2 regions of the Flavitalea sp. genome follow, and region 2 is predicted to be linked to the other one. Evidence: riboswitches for the same ligand, from Rfam matches in the RefSeq annotation. Region 2 holds a riboswitch; the other holds the start of a gene.
The links. Region 2 has a riboswitch for thiamine pyrophosphate ahead of VK664_RS25455 (class I SAM-dependent methyltransferase). Riboswitches for the same ligand answer to the same signal wherever they lie in the genome.

Region 1 (8,141 bases), on a different contig from region 2:
TCAAGCAAGCGATTAAAAAAGGTACTTTTCCCGACGTTCGGCCTTCCGACCACTGCTACTGTAAAACCCATTCTGTAATTATTATATGGTGAACCAAAAAAATGGATCCACCGGAATTAAAATTTATCCCCGGGTTTCACCCCGGGTTATTCGAAGTCAACCCCCTATCGGGGTTGTGCCCCATTCAATATTTGCTATTTACGGCCCAACATTCACTAAACCACTTAACTCATCACTCATAACTCATAACTCATAACTCAATAGTAACCGTATTCTTTCAACATAAAATCATTATCGCGCCATTTCGGCTTCACACGCACAAACAGCTCGAGGAACACTTTCTGCCCAAGGAACTGTTCAATATCTTTGCGGGCTTCTGTTCCAAGTTGCCTGATCATCTTTCCGCCTTCGCCGAGCAAAATACCTTTTTGAGTATCCCGCTGAACGATGATATCTGCCGAAATCTTAATTAGGGTCGATTTTTCCTTGAATTCTTTTATTGCTACCGTAGTGTGATAAGGTATCTCATCCTTGAAAAGATTGAAAATCTTCTCGCGGATCATTTCTCCCACAAAAAACTTTGTGGGAAGATCTGTCATTTCGTCTCCTTCGTAAAATGCTTCTCCAACAGGCAGATATTTTAGCATCACTTTCACGAGTTCGTTTTGTTGAACCCCGGTAATAGCGGAGATGGCAATAATTTCTTTGCAGTATTTTTTTTCACTGAAGAATTTGCCCGTTTGTTCAATTTTTTCCTGTTTTGCCTTATCTATCTTATTAAGTACCACGATGGCCGGTACTCTCAGTTTCAACGCTTCAAAAATGGTATTTGCTTCTTCAGGATCTTCATTTACATCAACTATCAAAAGTGCGAGATCGGCATCTTCGAGGGCATTTTTTACAGCGTGCATCATTTTCTCATGCAGTTTGTACTTCGGTTCAATGATTCCCGGAGTATCAGAAATAATTACCTGGTAATCATCACCGGTAAGAATGCCTTTTATGCGGTGACGGGTGGTTTGAACCTTAGATGAAACAATAGCAAGCTTTTCTCCAATCATTGCATTGAGAAAAGTGCTTTTGCCCGCGTTAGGCTTACCAAAAATGTTTACAAAACCTGACTTCACTATAGAATTATTGATATAAAGATAATTTAAAGGCCGGTGCCGATAACAAAATCGTTGATCGCACTGGCCGGGCTGCTCGTTGATCGCATTCGCCGGGCTGCGCCCGCCGAAGCCTTTGGCGAATGCGGGCCACACTCGGAGTTCAGAAGACACGAATTATTACAAATAAAAAAAGGCTCCTGGGAGCCTTGATTTTGTTGCGAAGGGAGGGATCGAACCTCCGACCTTCGGGTTATGAGCCCGACGAGCTACCGCTGCTCTACTTCGCGATGTGGGTTGCAAATGTATGTCGTTTCATCATTTAAACCAAAAATGATTGAACCTTTTGTATAAAGATTCAATCATTTCTGATTTAATTAACTTGTAATCCTTTTTTAGAGATACTTATCCTTTTTTTGATATGCTGCTGGCACCACTGGATTTAATGTCCCTGATTACCCCGCTTCCTTTATAATATACCCCGCTTGCTCCTGAAGCACGGGCACTTAATTCTTTATTGACTGTGATTTTAATATCTGAGGCTCCGCTTGCTTCCGCGGTACAAACATCGGTTTCGAGTTCATATCCTTTCAGGTCGCTCGCGCCGTTTGCATCCACTTTCAGTGATACTACCCTACCGGTGATAGTTGCATCAGAGGCGCCATTCAATTTCAGGTCAAGCGATTTGAGATCAACACTTCCTTTAAAATCACTCGCTCCGTTCATTTCAATACGAACGTCACCACCGGTCAGCTTTCCTTTTATTACAACGTCGGATGCACCGGAGGCTTCCAGGTTTACTAAATCCCTAACTGACACATATGCCTTCAGTTTACGGTTTCCCATCTTAAATCCATCGCCGGTATTTTCATACCATATTTTTAAAACTCCTCCCTGTACGGAAGTTTTGATATGATTACGCCAGGCAACTTTGTCAGCACTCACAGCTACGGCTTCTTCGTCACCCTGTGACAAATACAGGTCGATAGCGTTTGAAACTTTGATGGAATTAAAACCTTTTAGTGGCCTTACTTCAACATTCGGGTCGTTTATCTGTTGGGCTCTTGCCGAAATTACTAAAACAGAGAAGGCAAGTATTGAAAGCATCTTTTTCATGACATTGTATAATTAGTGGTGAGTTGTTAGTGGTTAGTGATGAATTATTTAGTTATTTAATTGTTTGAAGTGTTTGAGGGAGCTTAAACAGACCAGCATTAGCTTTTTTTCTGAACACTGCCACCACTGCCGGTTTTGATGTTCCTGATCACACCATTTCCTTTATAAGATATCGATCCACCACTGCTGGCTTCTGCTGAAAGTTCTTTGTTCACAGTTACATGGATCAGACCACCGCTGCTGATATCTGCTTCGCCATTTTCTACTGTAAGATCATAACCATTGAATACACTTCCACTGCTGCCTTCTACTTTCAGAATTCCCGCGGCGCCTGAAATATCCACCACCGATCCACTGCTTTGATCCACAACAAGACGGTCGGCATTTATTTCACCTTTGAAATTTGCACCACTTGAAACATCTATTCCCAGCTCCGGCGATTTCAGCTTGCCATCGATTTTCACAGTGGCTCCGGAAGATACATGGATGTCATCGATTTTTACGGCAGAAACATAAGCTTTCAGTTTCCTGTTACCCTGATTTTTTCTCCATACACTGTTGTCATAGGTGATCTTAAGAACACCATCATCTACCACGGTCTTTATATTTTTACGATGTTCTTCATTTACCGCGCTTACCGCAAGTGCTTCTTCATTTCCCTGTACCAGGATCAGTTCAATGCCACTGGAAACGCGGACTGCATGAAAGTTTTTAGCTGGTCTCACTTCCGCATTTGCGTCCTTTATAGCTGTTTGTGCAAATGTTGTAAACGCAAAAAGAAATCCGAATAAAAAAAGGCTGAGTGATTTCATATGTTTCATTGTTAAAAATATTAAGCAGTGATAAATATTAAGTGGTGATAGATTTATATGATTTAATGATTGATCCGATTATTTATGCAATCAAATAATTGACACGTTCATTTATGCGGTTTTTATTAGCTGTCGTTGAACTTTCGTAAAGTAGCTGATATTATCAAAATGTTTCAAACCGGGCTATCTTGTATTATTTAAGTGTGACGGCTCTCAACCTGCAAATGTTACAGCAGAAAAAAAAATTGTTACTATATTTGCAGCCGTCCGAACACCGGACATTTCTCAGATTCCTCGGGGTGCTTTGCGGTTAAAACCGGCAAGGCTGAGATAATACCCGTAGAACCTGGACAGGGTAATGCCTGCGCAGGGAAGGTAGTTTTTAGCATTCACACCTACACTTCTTTTCCGCAGCATTTCCTTCAAATCAATTTTTATTCCGTTTACAGGATCGCTTCAAATAAATAGCGGTTTGTTCACGGGACACCATTTAAACTTTAATGGACATGCAAAAATTGTTTTTGGGGATTTGCTACTTATTGATTTCCCAGACTGTGCTCTCCCAGCAAATACGCGGCAGAGTAACAGACGCCACCACCGGCACCGCAGTAGCAGCGGCAACAGTAGAATTAGGAGATGAGTCAACCACACTCACCAACGATTCGGGTTATTTCTATTTCCGAAACCCGGGCCGGAGCAATCAACCGCTCAAAGTCAGTAGCCTGGGTTATCGCAGCAATGAACAAAAACTTACAGGGAACGAGACTGACATTTCCGTGGCTTTGCAGAGATTCAACCTGATGATGCAACCTGTAGAAGTGAAGGCCATCAGGGCGGGCGATAAGGCCCCTTTCACCAAAACCAACCTGGCAAAAAAAGACATTGAAAAGCTGAATTTCGCCCAGGACATTCCTTATATCCTAAATCAGACTCCTTCCGTTGTCATTAATTCAGACGCCGGTAACGGGGTTGGCTATACAGGTATAAGGATCCGGGGGTCAGATGCGACCCGGATAAACATGACTATCAATGGCATTCCCTACAATGATGCTGAATCACAGGGCTTGTTTTTTGTTAATCTGCCGGATTTCGCGTCATCAATTAACAGCGTACAGATACAACGTGGTGTAGGAACTTCTTCCAATGGTGCAGGTGCATTTGGAGCAACAATGAATTTCAGCACCAATGAAGTGAACACCTCTCCTTATGCGGAGATCAATAACAGCCTGGGTTCATTCAACACCTGGAAACATACAGTGAAAGCAGGGAGCGGCATCATCGCGGATCATTTTACAATCGATGCCCGTTTATCAAAAATCTCCAGCGATGGCTATGTAGACAGGGCAAGCAGTGATCTGAGTTCGTTTTTTATATCCGGGGCTTATCTGTCAAAAAAATCCGCGCTAAGGCTAAATGTTTTTTCAGGAAAAGAGAAAACATATCAATCCTGGAACGGTATACCGGAAAGTTACCTCGATTCAAACAGAACATATAATTCGTCGGGCACTGAAAAACCAGGTACGCCTTATGATAACGAAACAGACAATTATCAGCAGGATCATTTCCAGTTACTTTTTAATCACCAGTTCAATACCAGGCTTAGTTTCAACACTGCTTTTTTTCTGTCCAACGGTAAAGGTTATTATGAAAATTACCAGGCGGGGGAATTATATTCAGACTATGGTCTGCCAAATTTCATCAGCGGTACTGACACCAGCAAAGAAACCGATCTTGTTCGCCAGCTATGGCTTGACAACAAATATTATGGACAAGTCATCTCCCTGCAATATAAAACAGACCGGTCCGAGCTCACCGCTGGCGGCGGATGGAACCGGTACGATGGAAATCATTTCGGACTGGTACCCTGGGCCGCAGCAGGGTTTCCAAACCAATACAAATGGTATGATCTTGATGCTTACAAGACTGACGTAAACGCCTATGCGAAATACCAATATTCCATCATGCCTGGCCTGGAGATTTTTGGAGACATTCAATACCGAAGAATCCTGTATGATCTTGGCGGGTTCCGCAACAATCCGACCCTCCTGATCAGGAACACCTACGATTTTGTAAATCCTAAACTTGGTTTATCATATAATAAAAATAATTACCAGGTTTATGCCTCTTATGCCATGGGTAACAAAGAACCAAACCGTGACGATTTTGAAGCAGGCATCACCCAGCAACCGAGTCCTGAACGCATGCATGACTTCGAAGCAGGGATTGAGAAAAGAGAAGGGCAGTATAGCTGGGGGCTTGTGTTATATTATATGCTTTACAAAAATCAACTTGTGCAAACCGGCAAGATCAATGATGTCGGAGGGCAGACAAGGACCAATATTCCAGACAGCTACAGGATGGGAATTGAACTGCAGGGTAAGGCTGTGCTTACAGATTGGTTGAACATTTCAGGAAATCTTACTTTAAGCCGTAACCGGATTAACAATTTTACTGAATACATTGATGATTATGATGCAGGTGGGCAGAAAGTCATCCCTCATGGTGAAACTGATATCTCGTTTTCACCGGCCGTAACAGGGTTCGCGGGTGTTAATCTGGTGCCGGTTAAAAATCTTGAGATAAATCTCTTTAGTAAATACGTCAGTCGTCAATATCTTGACAACACATCGTCCAGGTCAAGAAGCATTGATGATTATTTCGTGCAGGATGTTCGCCTCTCTTATAGCTTGCGGCGGTTGCTGGCAAAAGAAATAAACCTGAGCGCCCAGGTCTATAATATCTTCAACCGCAAATACGAATCAAACGGTTATACTTTCAGCTATTATTATGGTGGAGAACTAACAACCGAAAACTATTATTTCCCGATGGCAGGGGCAAACGTTATGGTTAGTTTGAATATTAAACTCTGATGACAAGTTATGAGTGATGAGTGAAATACAACTCATCACTCACTCATAACTCATCACTCATAACTCATAACTTTCTTTACAGTCCTTATTCCTTCCACGCCAACATCCCGCCAACCAGGTTTTTGGTATTTGTAAAGCCCATTGATTCCAGGATCATACAGGCCTGTCCGCTTCTTGCACCGCTTCTGCAGTAACATATCACTTCCTGGTCTTTCAGATCCTCGAGTTCAGGTACATCCATTGTTCTGATCTTTCCCAGGGGAACCAGTTTGCCACCGATATTAAATTCTGCATTTTCCGATGGTTCACGCACATCAACCAGATGTAGGTTGTCGCCGGCATCTAATCTTTTCTTTACTTCTTCTACTGTGATATTTTCCATGTTATAATTTTTTCAGATAAACCAATCAACAAATCGGACATTAATATAATACACCGGATGAATCAACAGGTTTTTCGGGCTTTTTAACTCCGAGAAAAACATCTATGGATTGTCCCTGCCTGATACGGATTACCCTGTTATCGGCTGTCATCTTTTCAGGCCGTTGCAAGTAAACATATGAATTTGCCGAATCAACTACATCCCGGTCAAATATAGAAGCCCCTATTGCGAGTCCATTTCCTTCCAGCAAAGCCCTGGCCTGCTCATAAGTCAACCCAACCAGGTCAGGAACCGCAAACTCATCCTGTCCAAGTCCTGAACCCAGTACCAGCGTAATTTTGCTGCCCATTGAAATTTTAGATCCTGGTTTTATAGAATTGCCGTTATACAATTGGTCAAGAACCGCATTTTTGGCAAAATCATGCCGGTAAACGGTGTCTTCCAGCTGAAGTCCATACTGTTTAAGTGCAACCTCGGCACTCCTGAAGGTCATGCTCATAAAATTTGGCATTTCGATAACAGGTGGAACGGAACGATTGACCGTGAGGTAAACGGTACGATTCACCTTTACTACGGCATCCGCATCCGGAAACTGGCGGACAACCGAATTCGCCCTGGCAGTATCAACATAAACCGAGTCTTGCAATTCCACATCAAAGCCCCTTTCTTCCAGCAGCCTGGTCGCTTCGGCAAGGTCTTTACCATTCACTGAGGGAATCGTCAATATCTTGCCATGTTTGGTGAGCACGTCCAGATAGCTGAGAAAAAAGAACAGGACCAGGAACACGAGTACGAGGCTGATCAGGATATGAACCCATAGCGGCTTACCGCTGATAAATTTAAACACAGGCTGAAAATATTAATTATCTGTTTGTTATTAAGTTCGTGAAAATAATCAGGATTTTCGACTCAACGCATCTTCGATCAGGGCACTATAAAATTCTTTGAGTGTCCAGCCTAACACTTTTACCTGCTGTGGTATTATGCTCGCTTCGCTTTGTCCGGGTATCGTATTGATTTCCAACATAAAAGGTGCCGATTTTTTCTCATCATAAATAAAGTCAATTCTCACGACACCCCTGCAATTGAGCACTTCGTAAACTTTCCTGGCTGTCGCCCGGATGTTTTCTGTCATTTCGTTGGAGATCTGGGCCGGTGTTATTTCTTCACTTTTGCCTTCATATTTGGCTTCGAAATCAAAAAATTCTTTGTGCGTTTTTACTTCAGTGATCGGTAATACAATAATCTCTTTAGTAGTTTTGAATACGCCGACTGTAAATTCCCGGCCACTGATGAATTCTTCAATAAGAATCTGTTCATCTTCTTTAAATGCTTTCTCCAGTGCAGCTGGCAACTCATCTTCTTTATTCACTTTACTCATCCCGATACTTGAACCGCCACTGTTTGGTTTCACAAATACCGGCAGGGCAAGTTGGCTCAGAATGGTTTCAGGTGCAATTGGGGTATGTTTAAACAGGTGGAGCGATTTTGCCACATTAACACCCGCAAATCCAGCTACGGCCACCGTATATCTTTTGTTCATGGTGAGCGCCGAAGTTGCTGCGTCACAGGAAGTGTAGGGTAGTCCCATAAGGTCCAGGTATCCCTGTAAACGTCCGTCTTCGCCAGGTGTTCCATGTATGCCAATCAAAACTGCATCAAAGCGGATATGTTTGCCATCTGCAATAAGTGAAAAGTCATCTTTATTCACAGCAGTTTTTGTTCCACCGGGTGTTTCATACCACCATCCCTTTGGAGTAACGTCAATTTTGTAAACATTGTATTTGTCCAGGTCAAGATTCTTTTCAATAGTGACCGCACTTTTGTATGAGATTACTGATTCAGTAGAGTACCC
Region 2 (8,141 bases):
ATATGACCTTTAAAATAAATTATGCACATATGAAACGCCCATTTACAGTCTTTTGACACATAGTGAAATTCCCTTGGGCGTTCCATATGACCTTTAAAAATAATTATGAGATATGAAAGCAATTGAAATCATTTCCATTCCGGTTACCGATCAGGCGCGGGCGAAAGAATTTTACCTCAACCTTGGATTTGAATTAATGGTCGAAGCTCCATTTGAAGAAGGCAAACAATGGATACAACTCGGATTTCCGGATAGTGCAGTTTCTATTACATTGGTTACCTGGTTCAAAAACATGCCCCCGGGATGCATTGATGGCCTGGTCATTCAAACCGATGATATCAAAGGAGAAATTGCAGCACTGGCTGCAAAGGGTATAGTAGCTGGCCCGATTGATACAACTCCGTGGGGACAGTTCGCAGCATTGAAGGATCCGGATGGTAACCGTTTAAGTTTACACGAACGCAGGTAACTGCAAAGTGAAGTAAATATAACCGTCATTTATTACCATCATTTATAATCGTCATTGTTTTCAATCAGCTTTTTTTCCAGTTGAAATTCGCGGTATTCATCTGGTGTCATAATGGGTATGCCATGTACTATGGGATAGAAACGATTGCAGCCGGCGCAATGTAAAATTCCTTTCAGAATATCGCCCTCCAGATCTTTTATGAATATCTCTAATGATAAATCATGTTTATCAAAAGGGCAGCAAAGTTTTTCAATTGTTTTTTGCTTCATATTTCTATATTTTTTCACTTAAGGCTTTTAAATATGCCCGTGTTGCGAGCAGTGGATCATTACTTTTTAATATTCCACCAATAACGGCCACCCCATCAAAAGAAATAGTCTGTTTAAGCAATTGGATATTTTCAGGTGTGATTCCTCCGGAAATATAAACCGTCATATCTGTAAGCTGCTTCGTTTTTTGAATTATAGATGGTGTTACAATTTCACAGCTACCGGCAGAAGATGAAGGAAACATAGAGCAAAACGAGACATAATCCAGTTCATTTCTCATGGCCCAATCGATTATGTTGAAATCGTTACCACAGGTTATGCCGGCGCTAAAGCTTCTACCTACCAATCTTTTAATAGCTGGATAATCATGCGGTATTTTGTCGAAATGAATTCCATCAAGTGCAGGATGTGTCTGCAACAATAAATAATCTTCATTGATGAATGCCGGTACGTAATACGGTTTGCAAAGGCTGCAGATCGTTGTAATTATTTCAGATTTACCAGACGTAACGCTCCAGCGGTTCCATATCTGAACTGCACTGATACCGCCTTGTAATGCTGCCTCCAGTCTCGTGACAAGAAGGTCTTTCTGTATTGAAGGATCTATTACCAGGTATACCCCGCCTTCCGGCTTTCTTGAATTTTTCATTTCAGACCTTTGTTACATGCTAAAAAAAATGCGTCCCAGTACGGATCCTTACTGAAATAAGGCATTGGCTTTTTAACTAAATCCTCAATCAGCTTATAGCCAAATTGTTTTTCTTTAAACTCACCTATTACTGTGGCGCTGATATTATTTTGTTGTAAACGCTGTAAAACATTTTGTGCCTTTTCTTTTTCTGCAGCAATGATCATGGCGCCTGCCCCAATACAAAAGCGGTGGTCAAGTTCAAACAGATTACAAATTTTCTGTGTCGTACTACCGGCAGGCAAATTGTTATTGTCAACCCAAACTCCGTTTCCCGACGCTATTGCCATTTCATATACGGCTCCCAGTACACCGCCTTCGGTGACATCATGCATAGCGGTAACTTCTGTAAAATTGCTGTTATTATCAGCCGCAACTAATCCGTCCTTTAATGAGGATGTTTGATAAAAGAGTCTGCAACCTTCATCATAAATTTCTTTACCCAGTTTATTTTTCACTGTTTCGGGGAAACTCATAGCAAGTATGGCAGCTGATGATATTCCACATTCCTTGGTTAGAATTATGACGTTACCTGCTTGCGCATTTTTACTTATCCTGATCTTTTCTTTTGGCGCTGTAAGCAACATGGTTCCACCTCCTGCAATAGTAGATCGCTGTCCTTCAATGCCACCTGTATGTCCGCCTGTTATCGAAATACCCGCTTCGTGGCAGTATTTGTGTACAAAATGCCAGTAAATTTTAAAATCATGTTTACTTAGACTAACTGGCAGATTCAATACCATCTGAACATACATAGGCGCAAAGCCGGTAGTTGCCATATCATTGGCCATCAGGTGAACCGATAACCAGGCCGATTCCTGCAAGCCCAGGGAAGGAATTAACGATAACGGGTCACTGGTCAGCGCCATCGCCATTTGTCCGGGCAGATCAATAACCGATACATCTATACCAAAGCCTGGCCCGGTAGACACTTCATTTCGCTGAAAGCCACAGTGTTTTAGAATAACTTCTTCAAAAGCCTCGTTTTCAATTTTACCCGACAAAAACATAGCGCAGTTTTAATCAATCAAGAAACTTTATATACAATCCAAAGAAATCACCAACAGGAACACTCCATTGTTGTACAGGAAACCATTTTGGCAGACCAGTACAGGTCCATTCAAGACTATAAGCGCGTCCTTTTAATGCAATATCTATCTGTTGAATCAGCAGCCCGGGAGTATAAAAGGTGGCCGTAATATAGAATGGATTTTTGCCGAAAGCCTGTTGTATTTTACGTCGTATAAATTTGGGAGAGTTACGGTTCATCATTCCAAAGGCAATGCCAGATCTGGCTACTCTTGCAGCTTCCTGTATAACCTTAACGGGATTAATATAATACTCAAAGGTGGTTATGAAGGCAACGGCATCAAATGTATCGTCTTTAAAAGGCATATGGTGTGAATCGGCGTTCACCAGGTCACCATTAAAAAGATGCACGCCCTGTCCGAGCATAAAAGGTGAAATATCTGCTCCGGTCGCATCAATACCAATCTGATTCCACCACCGCGTAAACCTGGTGGTGCCGCAACCAAATTCGAGTAGTTCTTTTACCCTGGTATCGCATTTGAGCAACTGTCCCATTACCTTCTTTTGCCACAATTCGGCTCTTTTATAACGGCCTTCATACCATTGTTCATATGTATCTGTATGCTCCCTGTTGAAGAACCATTCTTTCCGACCCTGCCATTTTATCAATCCCCGGGTTACCTGGCTGAAATTATTTTTCTGCAGTTCCATTGTTATGTTTTAAAAAGTAAAGCCTTGTTTCCTGCCGGAATTATGGTGCAGGAAACAAGGCTTTTATAAAACAGTTGAACTGAAAATAACTGGCCTTTGCATCCCTACGCCGGTATTATCCGGATCAGGTAACGGGTATTATCTCAGCCTTTAAATTATTATTAAAAGCACCCCGTGCAAGATTGAAGCAATTTAAGTGTTTTTTTTATGTGTTATGTATTAACCCGGAGGCTGGCATTATCTTTTAAAGATTTCAATAAGTGGAATCAGCTACTTTAATAATGTTAGTAGCTATTTCCTTTGGGCATGGCTATTCCTCATCGTAACTTGTAGTACGCTATAAGAGTAAACGCTTAAATGGATAATTAAATATATTTAAATTGAAATTAATCCGTGCTGAGCGCAGTTATTGCAGCATATTTCCTGGTGCGGCTATATTAGAACGTTAGAAACCAAAAGATATCTTGAAAAAGCCCGTCGATAATCAAAATGCGAACCATAACAATGCCAATCCTTTAGCAGGTCGGCATCTGGTATATGATAGTGAACCGAAACATGAATCGGATGCACCTACCAGAGCTATTCAGTCTGTGATAGACAAGCTTTCGCGTGAAAATGAAGCATTGAAAAAAGCAAATGGTGAACTTATCGAAGCCAATATCAGGTTGCAGTTTACGAAAAAAGACCAGGATATCAGGCAGGCACAGGCGAACCTCAATGCGATGGTGGAAAACTTTGACGGGTATGTATGGAGCATTGATAGGTCACACCGGTACCTGGTATTGAATTCGCGGTTACGCAATACAATTAAAGATATATATGGGATGGATGTAAATCCCGGTGATAGCGTTCAGGATGTGCTGAATTCTTCAGATCCTTCGCAGATTTTAAATTGGGAGACCTTGTATAAGGAATCTTTCGCCGGGAAGGCACAGCGCCTGGTACATGAGTTTTCTCATGAGGGCGAAGTACTTTATTTTGATATGTCTATCAATCCCATCTATGACGGTTCTTCGGTAATAGGCGTTACATGTTTTGCCCGTGATATTACGCTTGAAAAAATACAAGAAAATAAACTGCATTCAAACGAAACCCGCTTTGAGGTACTTATCGAAAAAAGTCACAATGGGATTGCTTTGTTTGGCGCCGATAGCAAAATTAGTTATGTATCACCGTCAGTGTCAAACATTCTTGGATATACCAGGGACGAATTGTTGGTAACGCATCCAGCAGTACTTTATCATCCGGATGATGTACAGGCGATTAATGCGGTATTAAATGATCTGCAGACTTTGTATGGCGAAACAAGACAACTCACCTACCGCTTAAGGCATAAAAACGGGGAATGGAGATGGATCAGTTCAATTGTAACAAACATGCTCCGGGAGCCTTTGATAAACGCCTTTGTTCTTAACTACCGGGACGTTACAGAAGAATTTAAGGCGGAGGAGAATCTGAAAAAAGCAACCATCCAAAGGACCGCCATACTCAATTCATTAACTGCGAGAATTGCCCTGCTTGATGAAAAAGGTAACATCATTGATGTAAATGAAGCCTGGAGTAAGTCTTCAGATCAAAATGAATTAACAGGAAATTGCTATACTGAATCGATCAATTATATAGTAGTGGCGGAAAAAGCAAAACTATTGTCGCCACAAGCCGGCAAAAAAATAGCTGCTGCCATAAGAGATGTAATTGCAGGCAGGATCGACCAATTTGTTTTGGAATATGCCTGCAAAACTCCCTCCGGCCAGAAATGGTTCTATTTAATAGTGAGGCCGGTGTTTGGAATTAATTCCGGCGCCGTTGTTTCACATTTTGATATTACCGAAATTAAAATCGCCGAACAAATAATAAGAAATTCCGAACAGCTTTACCGCTCATTGTTTAATGACAGCCCTATTGCTAAGTGGGTGGTTGACAGGAAAAACCTGGGTTACCTGGAAGTAAACGATATGGCAGTTTCTCACTATGGTTATTCCAGGGAGGAATTTTTGCAAATGACCGCTTTCGATCTCCGATTACCGGATAACAGGAAAGAACTGGAAGTCATCCGCCAGAATAGGAAGTGTAATGACTTTAAGAACAGGCTGGTAACACATGTTAAAAAAAATGGAGAGACGCTTATTGCAGAAGTATTTGTGCACCCGATAATCTATAAAGACACGGATGCCTACCTGGTGATCGCACATGATATATCCAGGACTTTACAGTTACAGGATGAGCTTACAAAAGAAAAAGTGAACCGTCAGATTGATATAACCAAGGCCACTATTGAGGCCCAGGAAAAAGAACGTGGTGAACTTGGAAAAGAACTTCATGATAATGTAAATCAAATGCTGGCTACCGCCAGGCTTTGTCTTTCCGCTTATCAGACAAATCCCCAGAAGGATGAAACTATTCTTAGAAAAAGCATAAATGTAATAGATGACAGTATAGAAGAGCTTAGAAAAATATCCAAATCATTGGTCCCGCCATCGCTTGGAGACTTTACGTTGACGGAATCAATTGAGCAACTGGTAGAAAATATCAAGTTTGCCAACATGGAACCAAGACTACAATTAAGTTCCATACTAGAACACAAACTTAGCGAGGCCCTTAAAATATCAATTTACCGGATTATACAGGAACAACTCAACAATATCCTGAAATATTCTAAGGCTTCTGTGGTAGAAATAGTTATCCAACAGAATGCAGAGCGACTGGAATTGAAAATCTCGGATAACGGGATTGGTTTTGATTTAAATCAAAAGCGAGCCGGAATCGGACTCACCAATATCATCAATCGTGCTACAACTTTCAACGGAAAAGTATTGTTGGATTCCGAGCCCGGTAGGGGTTGTACGATAAACGCATCATTTTTGTTATAGGGCTTGTGAACTGCCTGGAGATTTTTCATGGGAAATCATTTTTGAAGTTGTTATTATTCTGAAAAAATCCCTCCCCGGTGTTAGCGGTGCTTAAAACGATCGCGGTTTTGAAAAATTTTGCGATTTAACCAGTGTGCAAGATAAGCACTACCCGCACCCACCACCGCGCCCGCGATTACATCCGATGGATAATGAACTCCCAGGTAAATACGTGAGTATCCTACCGAGGTTGCCCAGAGACAAGACGGTATGACAACATACCATTTTCTGAATTGCAGCGAAAGACTAGTGGCTGTGGCAAAGGCCATGGAAGTATGCCCTGACGGAATTGATTTACCACTGTAGCTATCATAGGGAAACACATCAAATGGATACTTCTCCACCGGCCGCCGACGGTTTATAATGTTTTTTAAACTTCCAGTTACCGCTAGCTCAATAAGAGCCGCTGCAACCATTTCATAGGATTGCCGTTTTATCATGGAGTCCCGTGTAATCATTCCTGCGGTAAATAAACTCACCGGCGCTGCGATCCCGATAACATAGACAGATGAACTAGTCAATCTGAAAAACTTAGAGTCCGGATTCTCGGGATTGATTGCTTTAACAATATTGATGTCCCAGTTTTGGGCCTGCACTGGTTGACTGAAGGATGTTAAAAACAAGAGCACAACAACGCGAAACGTATGCATAAATCTGTGCCGTTGCAAAGAAATTTGAAAAGCCATGATTAAGTCAGTGGTAAGTGGACAACTAACTCACCACTCACAACTCACAACTAAAGTAGTAGATTCATTAAATTTGAACAAACCTCAATTTTACAAATGAATACCAACTCGTTGAACCGGAGAAAATTTATAGTTAACGGTGCATCTGTCCTGGGCTCTGCCCTCATCATGTCTGACCCGCTTATTATCCTGGCTGCTGGTGTGCAGACAAATGCCCTGACAGTAGGGCAAATAATGGATTTGTTTATAAAAGAGATACCTGATGCACCATTTGCAAACACCGTAGACACGCTGAAATCAGGAAACAGGGACATAGTGGTAACCGGCATTGTAACTACTATGTTTGCCACTATTGAAGTGATACGAAAGGCGGTTTCATTAAAAGCCAACTTCATAGTTGCACATGAGCCAACATTTTATAACCACCAGGATCAAACAAAGTGGCTCGAAGATGACGATGTTTATCAATACAAGGCAGCGTTATTAAAGGAGCACAATATCGCTGTATGGCGGAATCATGATTATGTGCATAGCCTTGCTACCGATGGAGTAAGAAAGCAGGTAGTTGATCAGCTTGGATGGAGCGACTTTGGCAATGCCAATCAACCTGTTTTCTCATTAAATCCCGTACTCTCCCTGAAGGACCTTATTGACCATGCAAAGAAAAAGCTGGGTGTCCCAGCTTTAAGATATATCGGGAATCTTAGCCAGCCCTGCGGAAGGGTGCTATTGATGCCCGGTGCAGCAGGGGGTATGTCCCAGATCCGCAATATTCACAACCACAAACCGGATGTCCTGGTTTGCGGGGAAGTTTCAGAATGGGAGACCGCAGAATATGTTCGCGATGCGCGGGCGAAGGGCGATAAGCTGGCCCTGGTTGTACTCGGTCATGCTGCCAGCGAGGAACCCGGATCGCTTTTTATGGCCAGATGGTTCAGGGAAAAAGTTCCTGCCATTAAGACCACACATCTGCCTGCCGGCAATAGTTTATCGTTTAGATAAGTTCCGATTGTTTAAGCCATTAAGTTTTCAGGATTTTTCAAACTCATGCCTCTACATATGATGATAAGAGAGAATTCCGACTCAGACAAAATCAAAATTCCATGCTATCACTTTTGCACAGAGCATAAGAGAAGTACATAATTCAGATTTCAAATTTTGCACAGAGCATAAGAGAAGTCTATAATTCAGATTTCAGATCATTCCGTTCTCAAACTCTTAATTGGATTTGCGATAGCTGCCTTTATAGCCTGGTAGCTAACTGTAATCAACGTGATAACCAAAGCACCAATGGCTGCGAGCGCGAACACCCACCATGAAACAGATGCACGGTAATCATACTTTTCCAGCCACGAAGTCATATAATAAAATGCCACGGGG

Region 1: another riboswitch for thiamine pyrophosphate. It lies ahead of VK664_RS18530 (TonB-dependent receptor); the one in region 2 lies ahead of VK664_RS25455 (class I SAM-dependent methyltransferase).

What each region holds. Positions count from the first base shown of each region.
Region 1 covers NZ_DATHKG010000114.1:15,863-24,003, forward strand. Annotated here, with positions in the region: gene der (ribosome biogenesis GTPase Der) at 1-71, opposite strand, end outside; gene era (GTPase Era) at 258-1,280, opposite strand; tRNA gene VK664_RS18515 (tRNA-Met) at 1,325-1,396, opposite strand; gene VK664_RS18520 (head GIN domain-containing protein) at 1,512-2,222, opposite strand; gene VK664_RS18525 (head GIN domain-containing protein) at 2,321-3,034, opposite strand; TPP riboswitch at 3,320-3,424, shown strand; gene VK664_RS18530 (TonB-dependent receptor) at 3,541-5,904, shown strand; gene VK664_RS18535 (rhodanese-like domain-containing protein) at 5,990-6,286, opposite strand; gene VK664_RS18540 (PASTA domain-containing protein) at 6,327-7,133, opposite strand; gene VK664_RS18545 (D-alanine--D-alanine ligase) at 7,182-8,141, opposite strand, start outside.
Region 2 covers NZ_DATHKG010000162.1:15,063-23,203, forward strand. Annotated here, with positions in the region: gene VK664_RS25435 (VOC family protein) at 113-469, shown strand; gene VK664_RS25440 (Trm112 family protein) at 508-738, opposite strand; gene VK664_RS25445 (thiamine phosphate synthase) at 743-1,387, opposite strand; gene VK664_RS25450 (AIR synthase family protein) at 1,384-2,436, opposite strand; gene VK664_RS25455 (class I SAM-dependent methyltransferase) at 2,450-3,166, opposite strand; TPP riboswitch at 3,251-3,351, opposite strand; gene VK664_RS25460 (sensor histidine kinase) at 3,631-6,036, shown strand; gene VK664_RS25465 (phosphatase PAP2 family protein) at 6,117-6,761, opposite strand; gene VK664_RS25470 (Nif3-like dinuclear metal center hexameric protein) at 6,858-7,763, shown strand; gene VK664_RS25475 (ABC transporter permease) at 7,961-8,141, opposite strand, start outside.